2 regions of the Exiguobacterium sp. s152 genome follow, and region 2 is predicted to be linked to the other one. Evidence: riboswitches for the same ligand, from Rfam matches in the RefSeq annotation. Region 2 holds a riboswitch; the other holds the start of a gene.

The links. A riboswitch is a leader RNA that binds a small molecule or an ion and turns the genes downstream of it on or off. The one in region 2 is predicted to bind S-adenosylmethionine.
Region 1: another riboswitch for S-adenosylmethionine. It lies ahead of KNP72_RS02375 (methionine ABC transporter ATP-binding protein); the one in region 2 lies ahead of msrA (peptide-methionine (S)-S-oxide reductase MsrA).

What each region holds. Positions count from the first base shown of each region.
Region 1 is NZ_JACSLX010000001.1:458,170-465,945, forward strand. It holds gene sufD (Fe-S cluster assembly protein SufD) at 1-178, opposite strand, end outside; gene sufC (Fe-S cluster assembly ATPase SufC) at 191-952, opposite strand; gene KNP72_RS02360 (MDR family MFS transporter) at 1,125-2,339, opposite strand; gene KNP72_RS02365 (MetQ/NlpA family ABC transporter substrate-binding protein) at 2,441-3,274, opposite strand; gene KNP72_RS02370 (methionine ABC transporter permease) at 3,305-3,967, opposite strand; gene KNP72_RS02375 (methionine ABC transporter ATP-binding protein) at 3,957-4,985, opposite strand; SAM riboswitch class I at 5,063-5,168, opposite strand; gene KNP72_RS02380 (thioredoxin family protein) at 5,622-5,879, opposite strand; gene KNP72_RS02385 (PTS sugar transporter subunit IIC) at 6,067-7,119, shown strand; gene gcvH (glycine cleavage system protein GcvH) at 7,162-7,545, opposite strand; gene KNP72_RS02395 (arsenate reductase family protein) at 7,585-7,776, opposite strand, start outside.
Region 2 is NZ_JACSLX010000001.1:25,051-32,826, forward strand. It holds gene rlmN (dual-specificity RNA methyltransferase RlmN) at 1-611, opposite strand, end outside; gene KNP72_RS00145 (amidase family protein) at 681-2,084, opposite strand; gene KNP72_RS00150 (hypothetical protein) at 2,196-2,357, shown strand; SAM riboswitch class I at 2,402-2,502, shown strand; gene msrA (peptide-methionine (S)-S-oxide reductase MsrA) at 2,567-3,079, shown strand; gene KNP72_RS00160 (GRP family sugar transporter) at 3,109-3,972, opposite strand; tRNA gene KNP72_RS00165 (tRNA-Ala) at 4,107-4,179, shown strand; gene KNP72_RS00170 (four-helix bundle copper-binding protein) at 4,295-4,627, shown strand; gene KNP72_RS00175 (3'-5' exonuclease) at 4,693-5,259, shown strand; gene KNP72_RS00180 (bifunctional glycosyltransferase family 2/GtrA family protein) at 5,303-6,364, opposite strand; gene KNP72_RS00185 (sodium:calcium antiporter) at 6,468-7,469, opposite strand; gene KNP72_RS00190 (HD domain-containing protein) at 7,678-7,776, opposite strand, start outside.

The sequences.
Region 1 (7,776 bases), 430 kb from region 2:
CGACGTCTCCAGAGACGAAGTCCCATTTATCAATCTTGATCTTTTCAACTTTTGGCAAGGCGAGGGTCGGCGCAAGTTCTGCTGCTTCTTTGCGACGGTTGACCATCCATGAAGGTCCACCGAGCGCCTCTGCACGTGCCGCTACTGCTTGTGCATCCAATTCAAATTGTACGGTCATCGTACAGCCTCCTTACGCTTCTGTGTCTACTGTCATTCCAAGATCTTGCTTCACCCAGTCGTAACCTTCTGCTTCGAGTCGTTGTGCAAGTTCTTTGCCACCTGACATGACGATTTTCCCGTCCATCATGATGTGAACAAAGTCTGGCTCGATATAGTTGAGGAGACGCTGATAGTGCGTGATGATCAAGCAGCCGAACTCTTCTGAACGCATTTCGTTGACGCCTTTGGCGACGACTTTGAGCGCATCGATGTCAAGACCCGAGTCGATCTCATCGAGGATGGCGATGTTCGGTTTGATCATCATCATCTGAAGAATCTCGTTACGTTTTTTCTCTCCACCTGAGAAACCTTCGTTCAAATAGCGGTGTGCCATTTCTGAAGGGATTTCAAGGACGTCCATCTTCGCATCGAGTTCACGGATGAACTTCATGAGTGAGATTTCTTGGCCTTCTTCACGGCGCGAGTTGATTGCTGAACGTAAGAAATCGGCATTTGTGACACCACTGATTTCAGCAGGATACTGCATTGCGAGGAACATTCCGGCTTGCGCGCGCTCGTCGACTTCCATGTCGAGTACGTCTTCGCCGTTCAAATCAACGCTTCCGCCTGTGACTTCATACAATGGATGACCCATAAGTGCCGATGCGAGTGTAGATTTACCCGTTCCGTTAGGACCCATGATGGCGTGAATTTCGCCACCTTTAATTTCAAGATTAAGACCTTTGACGATCTCTTTTCCTTCGATTGAGACGCGGAGGTCATCAATTTTCATGTGTGGTACGTTAGACATTCGGATACCCCTTCCGTTTTCTCGCCATTTTTGGCGTAGATTAGATATATTCTAATCTTAATCTAGGCAATTTTTTATTTCAAGCGACTCACCTTATTATTCATTCTCAATAAAACATAAATGTTGAGAATGAGAATATCGGGAAATCAAGACTTTATCCAACTTTTTCCTCGATTAAGGCTAAACTTGCTTTTCGTTCTTTCAAGGCGCCGGCGAAGAAGAAGGCGCCGCATGCCGTCAATACGGCCAAACTTCCAAACACTGGCAACGCTGCATTGTCGAATCCATCAAGCAACACTCCCCCGATGACGGGACCAATCGTCTGACCGAGCGCCGTCAAACCCATCGCCCCGAAATACGTCCCACGCAGGTGAGCCGGTGCCAATTCGTCCGTCAACACGTCCGTCATCGTGAACATGAGCACTTCGCCAACCGTGAAGATGACCATCGCGATGAACAATACCCACGTCTCGGTCGCGAAGCCGATTAGGAGGAGTCCCGACGACAGCGTGGCGACACCAAAGAAGAGCGACTTGATCGGTGACACCCGCATCCCGAACCGCATAATTGGATACTGGACGACAAGGACGGTGATCGCATTGACCGTCAACAGATAGGCGAACAAGCGCGAGCCGTCACTGAAGCCGTCATGGAAAGCGATGAACTGCGGCAACGTCGCATTGAACTGACTATAGCCGATGATGGCAAAAATCATCCCGATGATGACGAAGCGGAACGTCTTATCTTGTTGTAACACACGGAACGTCTCCGTCAAGCGCGGCCGGACTTTGACGCCGTCCCCTTCCTCGAACGGATACTTTCGGAACAGCGTCGAGATGACGAGTCCGTACATCACGTAAACGCCCGTCACGACTAAGAAGGCGCTCTTTGCGCCGGTGAGCGACAAGACGACTGCGAGCAATGGTCCGATTGCCGCCGCAATGTTGATTAAAAAGTAACGGACGTTATAGACGATGACGCGCTGGTCCGGCTGCGTCGTATCACTGATGAGGGCGCGGGACGCCGGTTCGAGGAACGACCGTGACACGCCCATAAGTACCGAGAACATATAAAACCAAAATAACTCTGTCACGAGTGCGAAACCGCTGAACGTCAAGGCGTTCAAGACGATGCCGATCAGCATCAACTGTTTGCGCCCATAGCGATCGGACAGCGTCCCCCCGAAAAAGCTCATGAACAACCCCGATAGCGCCGAGATGGCGAACACCGTCCCGATCACGCTCGCCGAGAAGCCGAGCGTCGCGAGATAAATCGCAAAAAACGGCATAACAAAAAATGTCGACAGCCGGGCAAAAAATGTGCCAAACAAGACACCCAGCGTCAGCGGATGAATGTGTCGTATGTTCATCCGGATCCCCCCTTTTCCTACATATATGTAGTGTACTTCTATTGGTGAACCAAAACTACTGCAAATAAAAAAGGCCCGGGATAGCCCGGGCCTTGACGAAATTATTGTTTGACCGGTACGACTGCACCTTTGTACTCATCCAAAATCCACTGTTGTGTCTCTTCTGACGTGAGGACTTCAAGGAGTGCTTTGACGCGCTCATCATCTTCGTCGCCTTCACGTGTGACGATCAAGTTGACGTAAGGTGAATCTTCGCCTTCGAGAGCGATTGCGTCTTCGAGTGGGTTGAGGCCGGCATCAATCGCGTAGTTCGTGTTGATGAGGACCGCGTCCCCTTCACCGTTGTTGAACGCTTGCGGGAGAAGTGCCGCTTCGACGTCCGTCTTGAACTCCAAGTTTTTCGGGTTGTCGACGATGTCTGAAACCGTCGCGTCCGTTGTCTTGCCTTCCGCGAGTGTGAGCAAGCCTTCAGATTGAAGCATCGTGAGGATACGTCCGTGGTCAGCGACCGACGAGCTCATGATGATTTCAGCGCCTTCTGGAAGCTCATCGAGTGACGCGTAATCTTTCGAGTACACACCGATCGGCTCAATGTGAACGCCGCCAGCTGAAGCGAATTTGTAGTCTTTGTTTTCAGCCATTTGTGACTCGAGGTACGGTTCGTGTTGGAAGTAGTTCGCGTCCAATTCACCGTCTGCGAGCGTCTTGTTCGGGAGGACGTAGTCTTGGAACTTCTTGATTTCGAGCGTATAGCCCTTCTCTTCGTATTCGTCTTGGACGTGCTCTAAAATCTCAGCGTGTGGGACGTTTGATGCGCCGACGACAAGTGTCTTGTCATCGCCTGAACCTGATTCTGAATCCCCGCCGCCACAAGCCGCGAGAATCGTAAGTGCTGAAGCTGCCGTTAAACCGAGTACTGTTTTCCATGATTTCATTATAAAACCCCTCCAAATTTTCTATTTAGATTAAGCGGAACGCTTATCGATTACAGATACGAGTCGATCGCCGATGAATTGAATGACGAAGACGATGACCAAGATTAATACGGTCGCGACGAACGTGACGTCACTTTGTGAACGCTGGAATCCTTCGAGGAACGCCAAGTTCCCGAGTCCTCCACCGCCGACGACCCCTGCCATCGCCGTGTAACCGACGATCGCGACGATCGTGACCGTGATGCCTGACACGATGGCCGGCAATGCTTCTGGGAACAACACTTTATAGACAATCTGCCATTTTGTCGCACCCATCGACTCAGCCGCCTCGATGACGCCGCGGTCGACTTCGCGAAGCGCGAGCTCGACCATCCGCGCATAGAACGGGGCCGCACCGATGATAAGTGCCGGCAGTGCTGCCGTTGACCCGAGCATCGTCCCGACGACGAGTAACGTGAACGGGATGAGCAAGATAATCAAAATGATGAACGGGATTGACCGGAAGATGTTGACGACCGCGCTGATTACCGTGTAAATCGGACGGTTCTTCATCATGAGCGGCTCGTTCGTGACATATAACAGCATCCCGAGGGCGAGACCGATGACGAACGTCGCGGCTCCGGCGACGAGCGTCATATAGAGCGTCTCCCACGTCTGTTCTAACATGACTTGCCAATCTACATTAGGAAACATCGCTTTCTACCTCCACTTCCACTGCCTGTGATCGGATTGAGGCGATGGCCCGCTCGACTTCAGCCGGCTCTCCGATCAATTGGATGAATAATGTCCCGAGGGCACCGACTTGTGACTGCGTCACGTTTCCGCCGATGATGTTGAAGCCGATGTCATGCTGCTTCAACACTTCCGACAGGATCGGTTGTTCGGCCGTCTCGTTCAAGAATTTGAGCTTGACGATTTGACCGCTCGGATAACGAGCTTTCAAATGTTCGAACGTGAGCGACATGTCTTCGACCGCGCCGATCTGTTTGACGAACTCTTTCGTGATCGGCTGTTCCGGGTGTTGGAACACGTCGGCGACTTGCCCGGTCTCGACGACCTTTCCGGCCTCCATGACGGCGACACGGTGACAAATCTTTTGGATGACGTGCATCTCATGGGTGATGAGGACGATTGTCAAACCGAGTTTCTTGTTGATGCTGACGAGCAGTTCGAGAATCGAATCCGTCGTCTTCGGGTCGAGTGCGCTCGTCGCTTCATCGCAGAGGAGCACTTCTGGATTCGTAGCGAGCGCACGGGCTATCCCGACTCGCTGCTTTTGGCCGCCTGATAGTTGTGACGGATAGCTGTCTTCTCGTCCGGCGAGGCCAACGAGTTCGACGAGTTCTTGGACGCGGCGTTTGCGCTCGCTCGCCGGTACCCCGATGAGCTCGAGCGGGAAGCTGATGTTCTCAGCGACCGTGCGCGACCATAATAAGTTGAAGTGTTGGAACACCATCGAGACGTTTTTACGTACCCCGCGCAGTTCCTTCGGCGTGAGCTTCGTCAGCTCGCTGCCGGCGACCACGATTTCACCGCTTGACGGTGCCTCGAGTCGGTTGAGCAAACGGATGAGCGTCGACTTCCCCGCCCCTGAATATCCGATTATTCCAAAAATTTCGCCGCTTTCGATCGTAAGCGACACATCATCGACCGCCTGGACCCGACCGTTTTTCGTGTCGAACCATTTGGCCACATTGCGTAATTGAATCAATCCATTTCCCTCCTGACAACAAAAAAAGTACGCACGTTTGAGCAAACGTGCGTACTTTATCGTACGGACAACGATTGCTCTCATCTTCCAAGGTATACACCTTGCTGGAATTAGCACCATTTCGGATTGCTCCGCGGTTGCTGGGCGTCATAGGGCCAGTCCCTCAGCCTCTCTTGATAAGAGTGGTTGCGTATTTGATTAGCTTTATCATAGCGACACATTATTTTCATGTCAAACTATTTTTTTCAGCAAAATAAAAAAAGGTGCCATCCGAGGATGACACAGAACGTAGCACCTTGAGTCACTGAAGGACAACCCATAGATGAACCTCTTTTGCCCGATCAGAGCATTCATCCTTATATGGGGGATTTTTACCCAACCATCACTCGGTCTTCGAACGGACCATGCAATTACGCGACCGGTGCCCCGACGCTTGATTTTTTTGGGGGACAATCGAAGGGAAGGTCCACCTGAAATCGCGTAAGCTCATGCAGCGGTTGTTCGAAAACGTCTTGATGACGGGAAAATCTCGTCCTATGTTGTGTTCAAGTAAGATGTTGTAATGAATATATCATTCGTGAACTTTCTGTGTCAACTGATTATTTAAAATTTTCAGATTATTCTAATCATCCTATCTCACTTAACGAAAGATAGGACGTGCTGGACGTTTTGAAATGCGTACAAACGATCGCGAACTTGGCCATTCTCCAGCTTCAATAGCGCCGGAACGCTCATGACCTGATACGCCTCGAGTTCGTTCGGGATAAAGTTGGCATCGCGTTTTTCAATCTTCAATTCTGGGTCGACCGCCTCGACGACCGAGAGCATCCGCTCGGCCACGGCGCATGTACCGCACATTGGGGCGTATATATATAAGAATCCGTCTGTCATCATTTTGCTCACCTCTCTTCTAAGTATATGAATCCGGGCCAATCGGTTCAAAAGTTGTGCTCAAATGGAAAATTCTGAACATTTCAACATTTCTTGTTGACGCTCGGCAGAAAGAGGCATAGTATGGTCATTAACTTTATCGCTTTTGTACATAACAGCAAACCAGTAGAAAAGGACAGGTGAATCCCCAATGACGGAAGAGAAGCTTACCGGAAAACAATTTTTAATGAACGTCTTGAACGGCCTCAGTCTTGCCATTCTCATCGCCCTCATCCCGAGCGCTTTGCTCGGTGAATTAACGAAAGCCATCTTGCCGTATTTTCCGTCCTTGCAGTTCATCTTAGATGCGACGACGATTGCGATGCGCCTCTTACCGGTCATCATCGGTGTCGCTGTCGCCATGCAGTTCGGACGATCGGCGCTCGAGGCCGGGACGATCGGCATCGCGACTCAGGTCGGAAGTGGCGCCATCCGCATCGAGGAAGGCGCGTTCCTCATGGCCGGAATCGGTGACGTCATCACGGCCGGTGTGACGGCCGCTCTCGCGACGTTCCTCGTCATGCAGTTGTCGCCACGCCTGAAGACATACACGGTACTCGTCTTGCCGATGACGGTCATCGTCGTCGCGGGAGGCATCGGCGCGTTCCTACTCACTTACATCTCACAGATTACGACGTACGTCGGAACGATCATCATGACGATGACTGAACTGCAACCGATCGTGATGGGCATGTTAATCGCGATGGCGTTCTCGCTCATCATCGTATCGCCAATCTCGACGGTCGGAATTGCCACAGCCATCAGCCTGTCTGGTGTCGCTGCCGGGGCCGCCAACCTTGGCGTCGTCGCTGCCGGCTTCGGTCTCGCCATCGCTGGCTGGCAGATGAACGCGACCGGAACGTCGATCGCCCACTTCCTCGGCTCACCGAAGATTCAAATGGCGAACTTCGTCCGTCGTCCGATTATGATGTTGCCGGTACTCGCCAATGCGGCCATCCTTGGAGCGCTCGCAGGTATCCTTCGGATTGAAGGCACACCAATCAGTGCCGGATTCGGCGTCTCGGGTCTAATCGGTCCGGTCAACGCCTTGCATTTGATGCCGGGAGGATTCGCGCTCTGGAACGTCATGCTCGTCGTCGTCTTATTCGGGCTCATCCCAATCACACTCGGGATTCTGTTCTATCGTTTGTTCAACCGGACGTCGCTCATCGAGCCTGATCATTACCGTCTCGACTTCGATTAATCAAAAAAACCCGGCTTCTCGTAAAGAGAAACCGGGTTTTGTTTAGCCTTGAATCATCGCTTCGTATTCTTCGGCTGACATGAGCTTGTCGACGTCTGACGCGTCGTTCAACTCGACTTCGATCATCCAAGCGCCTTCGAACGGTGCTTCGTTGACGAGTTCTGGTGAATCGGCGAGTGATTCGTTCACCGCTGTGATTTTCCCAGAGATCGGTGCATAAAGCTCCGAAACCGTCTTGACCGATTCAACCGAACCGAACGGCTCGTCGAGTAAGATTGTGCCACCGACTTCAGGAAGTTCGACAAAGACGATATCCCCTAGTTCGCTTTGTGCGAAATCCGTGATCCCGATGCGGGCGACGCTTCCATTCACTTCAACCCATTCGTGCTCTTTTGAATAACGTAGATTGGCAGGTACTTTGCTCATCTTAACTTCCCCCTCAAATGAATTAGACTCACACGAGTATTATAGCACTTCGCCCCAAACGTCTGTAAACGACTTTTCTGAAAATCCGACAGTTGATTTTTGACCATCTGTCACGATTGGGCGCTTTAAAAGCATACCATTGCTCGCAAGAAGCTCGAGTTGTTCGTCTTCTGACAGATTTGGTAGCTTGTCCTTGATGCCTTCGTTCCGATACACTTGTCCGCTCGTATT
Region 2 (7,776 bases):
TTGTAAATCTTGTCGGCGATTCCGCTCGTCGACACGTTGATTTTACGCGGTGCGATCGCGAGGCCGCGCTCGTCCTTGACGACACGGAGGAAGTCGACCAAGTTGTCGAAGTTATCGAACGGTTCCCCGATTCCCATGACAACGATATGGCTGACGCGAGCACCTTCCCCGACCTCGTCCAAGTAGTGTTGCACGGTCATGATTTGTTCGACGACTTCACCGGCCGTCAAATCGCGTGTCTTCTTCAACAGACCACTCGCACAGAAGCTACAGCCGATATTGCAGCCGACCTGTGTCGTCACACAGACCGAACGTCCGTATTTGTGACGCATGAGCACCGTCTCGATATAGTGCCCGTCGTGTAATTTAAGTAAAAATTTGACCGTCCCGTCGCCCGCTTCTTGTTTGACGAACAGGTCTTGCGTCGAGATGACGTATTCGGCGGCGAGCGCCTCACGCACTTCAGCGCGAACCGAGATGTCCTCGATGTGCTTGACTCGGTCGATATAGAGTGAGTCCCAGATTTGTCTCGCGTGGAAGGCACTGTATCCCCAAGAGACGCACGCTTCCGACAGCTGATCGAATGTCAGCCCGTATATAGATGGTTTCATTGCTATCTGTCCTTTCTTCAATCCGCATACGTACCATTGTAGCGGACGTGGACGACCGGTGCAACGTTCTTATAACGGTGGGACGGGACGTGTCACATGACGCTCGAACGCGTAGGCGAGACGAATCAAGTCGCATTCGGCATAGCTCGTCCCGGTGAACGATAGACCGAACGGGGCCCCGCTCGCCTTCAAGCGATACGGGATCGTGACGGTCGGATGGCCGGCTTTCGCCGCCATGTCATAATTGTGGTCATGCGGCAAGACGAGGGCATGAAGTTCCTGCTCGGCCAACAATCGGTCGATGCCGTCCGTCTTGGCGTGATAAACGTCGTCGAGGCGGCGCGTCAAATAGGCGTCCTCAATCAAGCGGCCCGATTGTTCATCCGCTTTCTCGAACGTCTTCTGTCCATGCGGAATCGTCTCGGGATGACTGTTGTTACAGTTAATCAAATCCGACAACGTCTCATACGGGAGCGTCGTCGAGGCGAGATACGCCTCGATTCCGAGCTTGAACTCATGGTACAGGATATCCCCTTGGTCGAGCCCTGCTTTCGACGGCAGTTCGACGGTGACGACCTCGATGCCGCTCTGTTTCAGCAATGCGATCGCTTCGTCGTAGAGCACCTGCTCTTCTTCAGACAGATCGGTCTTGACGACGCCGACACGCATACCGACTGCTTGCCGCTCATCAAGACAAGTCCGGTAAGGCGGACCGGCCGGAAGATGCGTCGTCGCTGGGTCAGCGGGATCTTCCCCGACCATCGCCTCAAGGGCGAGCACCGCATCCCGTAGTGTCCGTGCCATTGGGCCGGCCGTGTCCTGCGACCGGGAGATCGGGATGATGCCGCTGCGGCTAATCAAACCGACGGTCGGTTTGATGCCAACGATTCCATTATGGACGCTCGGGTGGATAATCGAGCCACTCGTCTCGCTGCCGACGGCAAGCAACGTCAAGTTGGCAGCGACCGCCGACGCCGAACCTGAACTCGACCCTCCGACATCGAGCTTGTCCCCATATGGATTGAGCGTCTGGCCACCAACCCCACTCCAGCCGTTCGGCATGCCCTCAGTCAAAAAGTTGGCCCATTCGGATAAGTTCGCTTTTCCGAGGATGATGGCCCCATTCGCGCGCAGGCTTTGAACGAGATGGGCGTCCCGGCCGGCGAAGTGATGCGCGAGGGCGACGGCCCCGGCCGTCGTCTTCATCAATCCCGCCGTCTCGACATTGTCTTTAATCAACACCGGGATGCCGAGCAACGGCAAGCGGTCACCTCGTCGAAACGCCCGGTCGGCCGCCTCGGCCTCGAACAAGGCGTCCGGGTTCACTTGAATGACCGCTCTCAGCTTGTCGTTCAACTGGGCGATCCGTGTCAAATAGTAGGCCGTCACGTCACGCGCCGTGAACGTTCCTTCTTTATATCCGCGCTGGGCGGTCTCGATATCGAGTTCGAAACATGTGTTTGGTTCAGTCATATAGATTCCTCCTTTGGTCACTCGATGGTATTCGCTATCTCCAGATGATTTCCTGTTTTCGTTCGCCAACGAATATGTAACTTGGTACACTGAAAGAAAAGGGAGGTTACTATGAATCGTTCGTACGTACTCGTCTTATTGTCCGTCTTTGCCTTGTTCTTCTTACAGCTATATGCCGGGGACGCTCCGTATACGCTACCGCTCTCCATCGTCCTCGTCATCTTGATTCTCGGCGCCACCTTGTTCCAACTTCGACGCAAACCAAACCGTTGACGCCGCTTCAAATCTGATGGTATGATGCTCTCACCAACTACATATCGATATCTTGAGTGAACGAGAGACCTGGCTCTATGACTTCACAGCAACCTGCTTCGGCAAGGTGCTACTTCCAGCAAGGCATGTGCCTTGGCCGATATGACAGAGCGCTCATGTCGATGACATGAGCGCTTTTTTTGGGAAAATTGATCGAGGGGGACTTACTAATGGAAAAAGCAACATTCGCAGGCGGCTGTTTTTGGTGCATGGTGACGCCGTTCGAGGAGCAACCTGGCATCGAGTCAATCGTATCCGGTTATACGGGAGGTCACGTCGATGACCCGACGTATGAACAAGTGAAAACAGGGACGACGGGACATTATGAGGTCGTCGAGATCACGTTCGACCCGACGCTGTTCGTTTATGAGCGCCTGCTCGAACTATATTGGATTCAGACCGATCCGACCGATGACGGCGGCCAGTTCCAAGACCGCGGCAGCCAATATGCGCCGGCCATCTTCTATCATACTGAAGAACAACGCGTGAAAGCAGAGCAGAGTCGCGACGCGCTCGCGGCGAGCGGACGATTCAAACAGCCAATCGTCACGAAGATTCTACCGGCCGACACGTTCTATCCGGCCGAGGAATACCATCAAGACTTCCATAAAAAAAATCCGGCCCACTATAAAGAGGACCGGAAGAAATCTGGGCGCGACGCATTCATCGAGCAAGCCTGGTAAACAAAAGACGGGTCGTCTGACCCGTCTTTTTAGCTTTTCGCAATCCCGAGCATGAATCCGGCCACGACGATGAGCCCGATTCCCATAAAGACGAAGACCCGTTCTTTCGTCGTCTTCTCTTCTTTCAATAGATAAATCCCACCGAGCGTCGCCACGACGACGTTCAATTGCGACAAGGCGAACGACGTCGCGATGCCGACCTCACCGCTCGACACGAACAGCCCGAAGTTCCCAATCCCCCAGGCGAGACCGGCCAAGATGTTTTTGAACGTCTTCGGGTCGAACTTCTTGACATCTTTCTCGCGCAAGCTGAACAAGAGCGCTGCGATGAACATCCCGACCGATTGCGGCAAGATGGCCGTGATGCCGTCGACCTCGAAATAGTTCGTCAAGACGGCATACGTCACATAACCGATACTCGACACGAGCAGGACGAGCAAGCCTTTCTTCAAGGCCCCGCTACTGTCGCCGTCTTTGTTCTGCTGATATGACGTCAGTGCCGCCCCGATGATAATCAACACGAGCGCAGAAAAACCGAGCCATAACTCGGTCGACGTCTGCCAATCACCGAGCACGATGACGCCGAACAAGGACGTCCCGACGAGTTGCATACCGGTGCTGATCGGCATCGCTTTCGATACACTTAAAATTTGGAACGATTGGAACTGTAAATATTGCCCGAGTGCCCAGAACACACCGGAGATGAAGCCGGTCACGATTGCTAGCGTCGTGAACTCCGGATTGAATACGAGTGCGATGATGACCGCCATCACCATCGCCCCAATCGTCGTCCCGATTAACTGTTGAATCGGCTTACCACCGACTTTCGACACGATGAGCGGGATACTCCCCCACATCAAGGCAGGTAAGAGTGCGAGTAAAATCATTTCCATAGATAACACCTGCTTTCGTAGAATAACATTACCAATGATTTTCCCACGTTTACGCACGATTAAACTTTGTTCGAAAAAATTTAAAAATATCCATTGCCAAATGTTTTACTAGGATGATATAATAATTTTCGAACGGGGCATTAGCTCAGCTGGGAGAGCGCCACGCTGGCAGCGTGGAGGTCAGCGGTTCGAGCCCGCTATGCTCCATTATGGAAGTCACCACTCATTTGAGGGGTGACTTTTTTTTGCGTCTCCGCCCGGTTTAAGTCACCTGGTAGCGGGTAATGATTGTAAGACATCATTATTCTAAGGGGGACTTACTATGGATCGTGCCTCTGTCGAAGAGACCATTTTAGCCGTCATCGACTGTATGCGGGCAAGCAATCACTGTTTCTCAAAATGTTTACAAGAAGAGGATTTATTGATGGTCGCCGAGTGTATCCGGCTGACGAAAGAATGTTCGGAAGTGTGTGCGCTCGCCTTGAACGCGCTCGAGACCGATTCGGCTTTCACCAAACCGATTGCTGCACTCTGCGCCCAGGTGTGCGACACGTGCGCCGTCGAATGTGGCCGCCACTTGCATGACCATTGCCAACGTTGTTCCGAAGCGTGTCTCCGCTGCGCAGAGGCGTGTCGCAACCTCGTGGCCGCATAATCGCTTTTTAGTCTAACGATATGTTAGACTTTTTTTATACTTGTTTTATGAGAAAGGGACCGATTATGTCATATTCAATTCTTGCCATCGACGTCGAGACGGCCAACCGCGATAGTCGCAGCATCTGCTCTGTCGGCTGGAGCCTACTCGTCGACGGTGAAATCATCGAGACGAACCAACTACTCGTCAATCCAGAAGAAGACTTTGACGCAGGCAATATCCGCGTCCACGGCATCCGGCCGAGCGACGTCTGGGACGCCCCAGCCTTACCCGAGGTGCTTGAACAGCTCTATCCGACGCTGCGGGATGTCGACCTCGTCATGGCGCACAATGCCTCATTTGATATGGGCGCTTTCAAGAAAGCAATCGCCAAATATGATTTATATACGTTTCCGACGATCGAGTACGGCTGTACCGTCAAGCTGTCGAGAAAACTGTATCCTGGACTGCCGAATCACAAGCTGAATACGATGGCGGAATATTTGAACGTCCCGTTCATCCATCACGATGCGGCTGAAGATGCCCGCGTCTGCGCATTGCTCATGCGCGATATGATGCAGAAGACCGGGATACATGACCCGCGTGAACTGCACCGCTTTACATCGGTCAAGCTCGGGAAGCTTGCCTATTAATCGAAATGTACGTCAGACAGGCCAAGACGATCGTCTTGGCCTGTTAGCGTTTAAAGATCCATCTTTTTTGGATGTAATAACTGACGACGAACAAAAGGCTGTCGACAAACACTTTAATCCATACTTCCCCGTCCCGAAACAACAGGAACAATACATAGACGAGACCGGCCGACAACGCCATCTGCAAGCCGACGAGACCGAAGTATTTCGGCATCGCCCGTCTCGCTTTCGAGTCGAACACGACTTTTCGATTCACCACGTAATTGAATAAGGACGAGATGATGCGGGCCAATACCGTCGCAATTAAGACATGGGTCGTCTCTAACCACGGATTCAATAAAAAGATGAACAAGGCATAGGCGCCGATATCTAATAAAAATGAGGCGACCGAGGATAACGAATAGGCTAAAAACATGCGATAAATCAGAATCGAGTCGATGACCGGGCGAAAATGGGATGAGGCGTTCTCGGCCACATACACGGTTTGAATCGGAATCTGTTGAATCGGGACTTGCCAACGTTTCGTGAACGTCAACATGTTCATCTCGAACTCATAACGGTTCCCGGGCACGTCGAGCAACTGTTCCGCATAGCGCAACGGAACGGCCCGTAGACCGGTTTGGGTGTCTTTCAGTCGAAGCCCGCTGCCGACGAGCATGACACCACGTGTCATCTGGTTCCCGAATCGGCTCCGAAACGGAATATGCGCGACAGAAAAATCACGACAGCCCATGACCAGATGGTGCGGCCGTTGAACCCCTGCTTCATACAAGCTTTTTACATCCTCCGGCAGATGCTGTCCGTCCGCATCGACGGTGATGACACCATGCGTACCGGGGAATCGTTCGACGACGTAACGAATCCCCGTCTTCAACGCCGCACCCTTACCTTGATTCCGTTCATGGACGAGAACAGTCGTCACCCACTTCCCGACCTCATCGAAGACAGTTTGGGATGTCTCGACACTCCCATCGTTCACGACGATGACATGGACAAATCCCGTCTCTTTCAGCTCGCGGACAAGTGTGACGAGCGCTTGATCCGGATTATAGGCTGGGATTAAAACGACATACTCATCTAAACGTTCTACGGAATGCATTTGCATCGCCACCCCTCCTTCCCTCCTTCTATACCCAAGACGATGAAAAGTGATTCCTCTGACCGCGGTAAACAAAAAAACACGGTGTCTCGGAGGACACCGTGCCAGATTAACCGATGAAGATGAAGTAAGACGAAGCGAAGTAGACGAGTACGACAAGCACTGACGGCAAGACATAGCGGAACTTCGACGTCACGTCTTTACGAAGGAGCGTATACATGACGAGCACCGACAAGATCGTGATCCCAATCGCAGTCACCAAGTGAGACGCCGACACGTCGGCCAGAATCGAACCGTTGCGGTAAAACACGTCCGACATGGCGATGATAAGCATGTTAAAGATGTTACTTCCTAAAATCGAACCAAACGCCAAGTTGACGTTTCCAAGCTTCAAGGCGACGAAGACAGCCACTGCTTCCGGGAGCGAGGTCGTCGCGGCAATCAAGAAGCTGCCGACGAAGCTCGAACCGAGGCCGGTGACGACGGCGATTTGATCGCCTAACACCGATAGCGCCGTTCCGGCCGCCATGATGACGAGCGCGGCGATGATGAAGCCGATGACCGCACGTTTGACCGTGATCGAGTTCGTCGCACTCGCGCCGACTTCTTGTACCGTCTCGTGGGCAGCCTCACGCTCGACGGCAGGTTGTTGCGGACGTTTTCCGATATAGTAAATCCCAATCCCGTACAATGCCGCGATCAATAAGGCGTCGATTCCGATGCCGAGAACCGTGAAATCGATGCGCACGATGAGAGCAATCATCGTGACGAGCGTCAACATGAGCCCGAGACCGGCCGTATAGAGATGATCTCGGCTCGCTTCATTGAACAAGCGTTTCTGACGATAGAAGAGATCGAACATCGCCAAGATGAAAATGTTGAACAAGTTCGATCCGAGCATGTTCCCGATCGCGATATCCGGATTGTCAATCAAGACGGCCGAGACGCTCGTCGTCACTTCCGGCAGCGATGTCGCACCGGCCAGCAATACCGTCCCGACGAGCATCCCGCTCATCGTCGACTTCTCACTGATGACGTCAGCGTAAGTCGAGAGTTTCATGGCAGCGTAAACGGTGATGGCTGCGGCCAAAATGAAATAAATAAATACCATTTGAATAAGTCTCCCCTTTTTCATGAATTCAAAAAGACCTTTTTATGGACGCCGAAAAAGCATCCATAAAAAGGTCTTGCGGACTTGGTAAGAAGCTCGATGGACCGAGTGCGTTGCACCGTAATGACGACCCATCGACCACAGCTGTGGTCGCTACTCCCCCTCTTATGTTCACGACGAATATATCACGTTACAATTCATTTGACAATCAATTGACCCTTAAATGGGCGACGACGTCATCGACTGGCATCGCCGTCCGGTAAGACAGTTCATCAATCGCTTGGAGTATCGGGAGCGGCAACGGTTT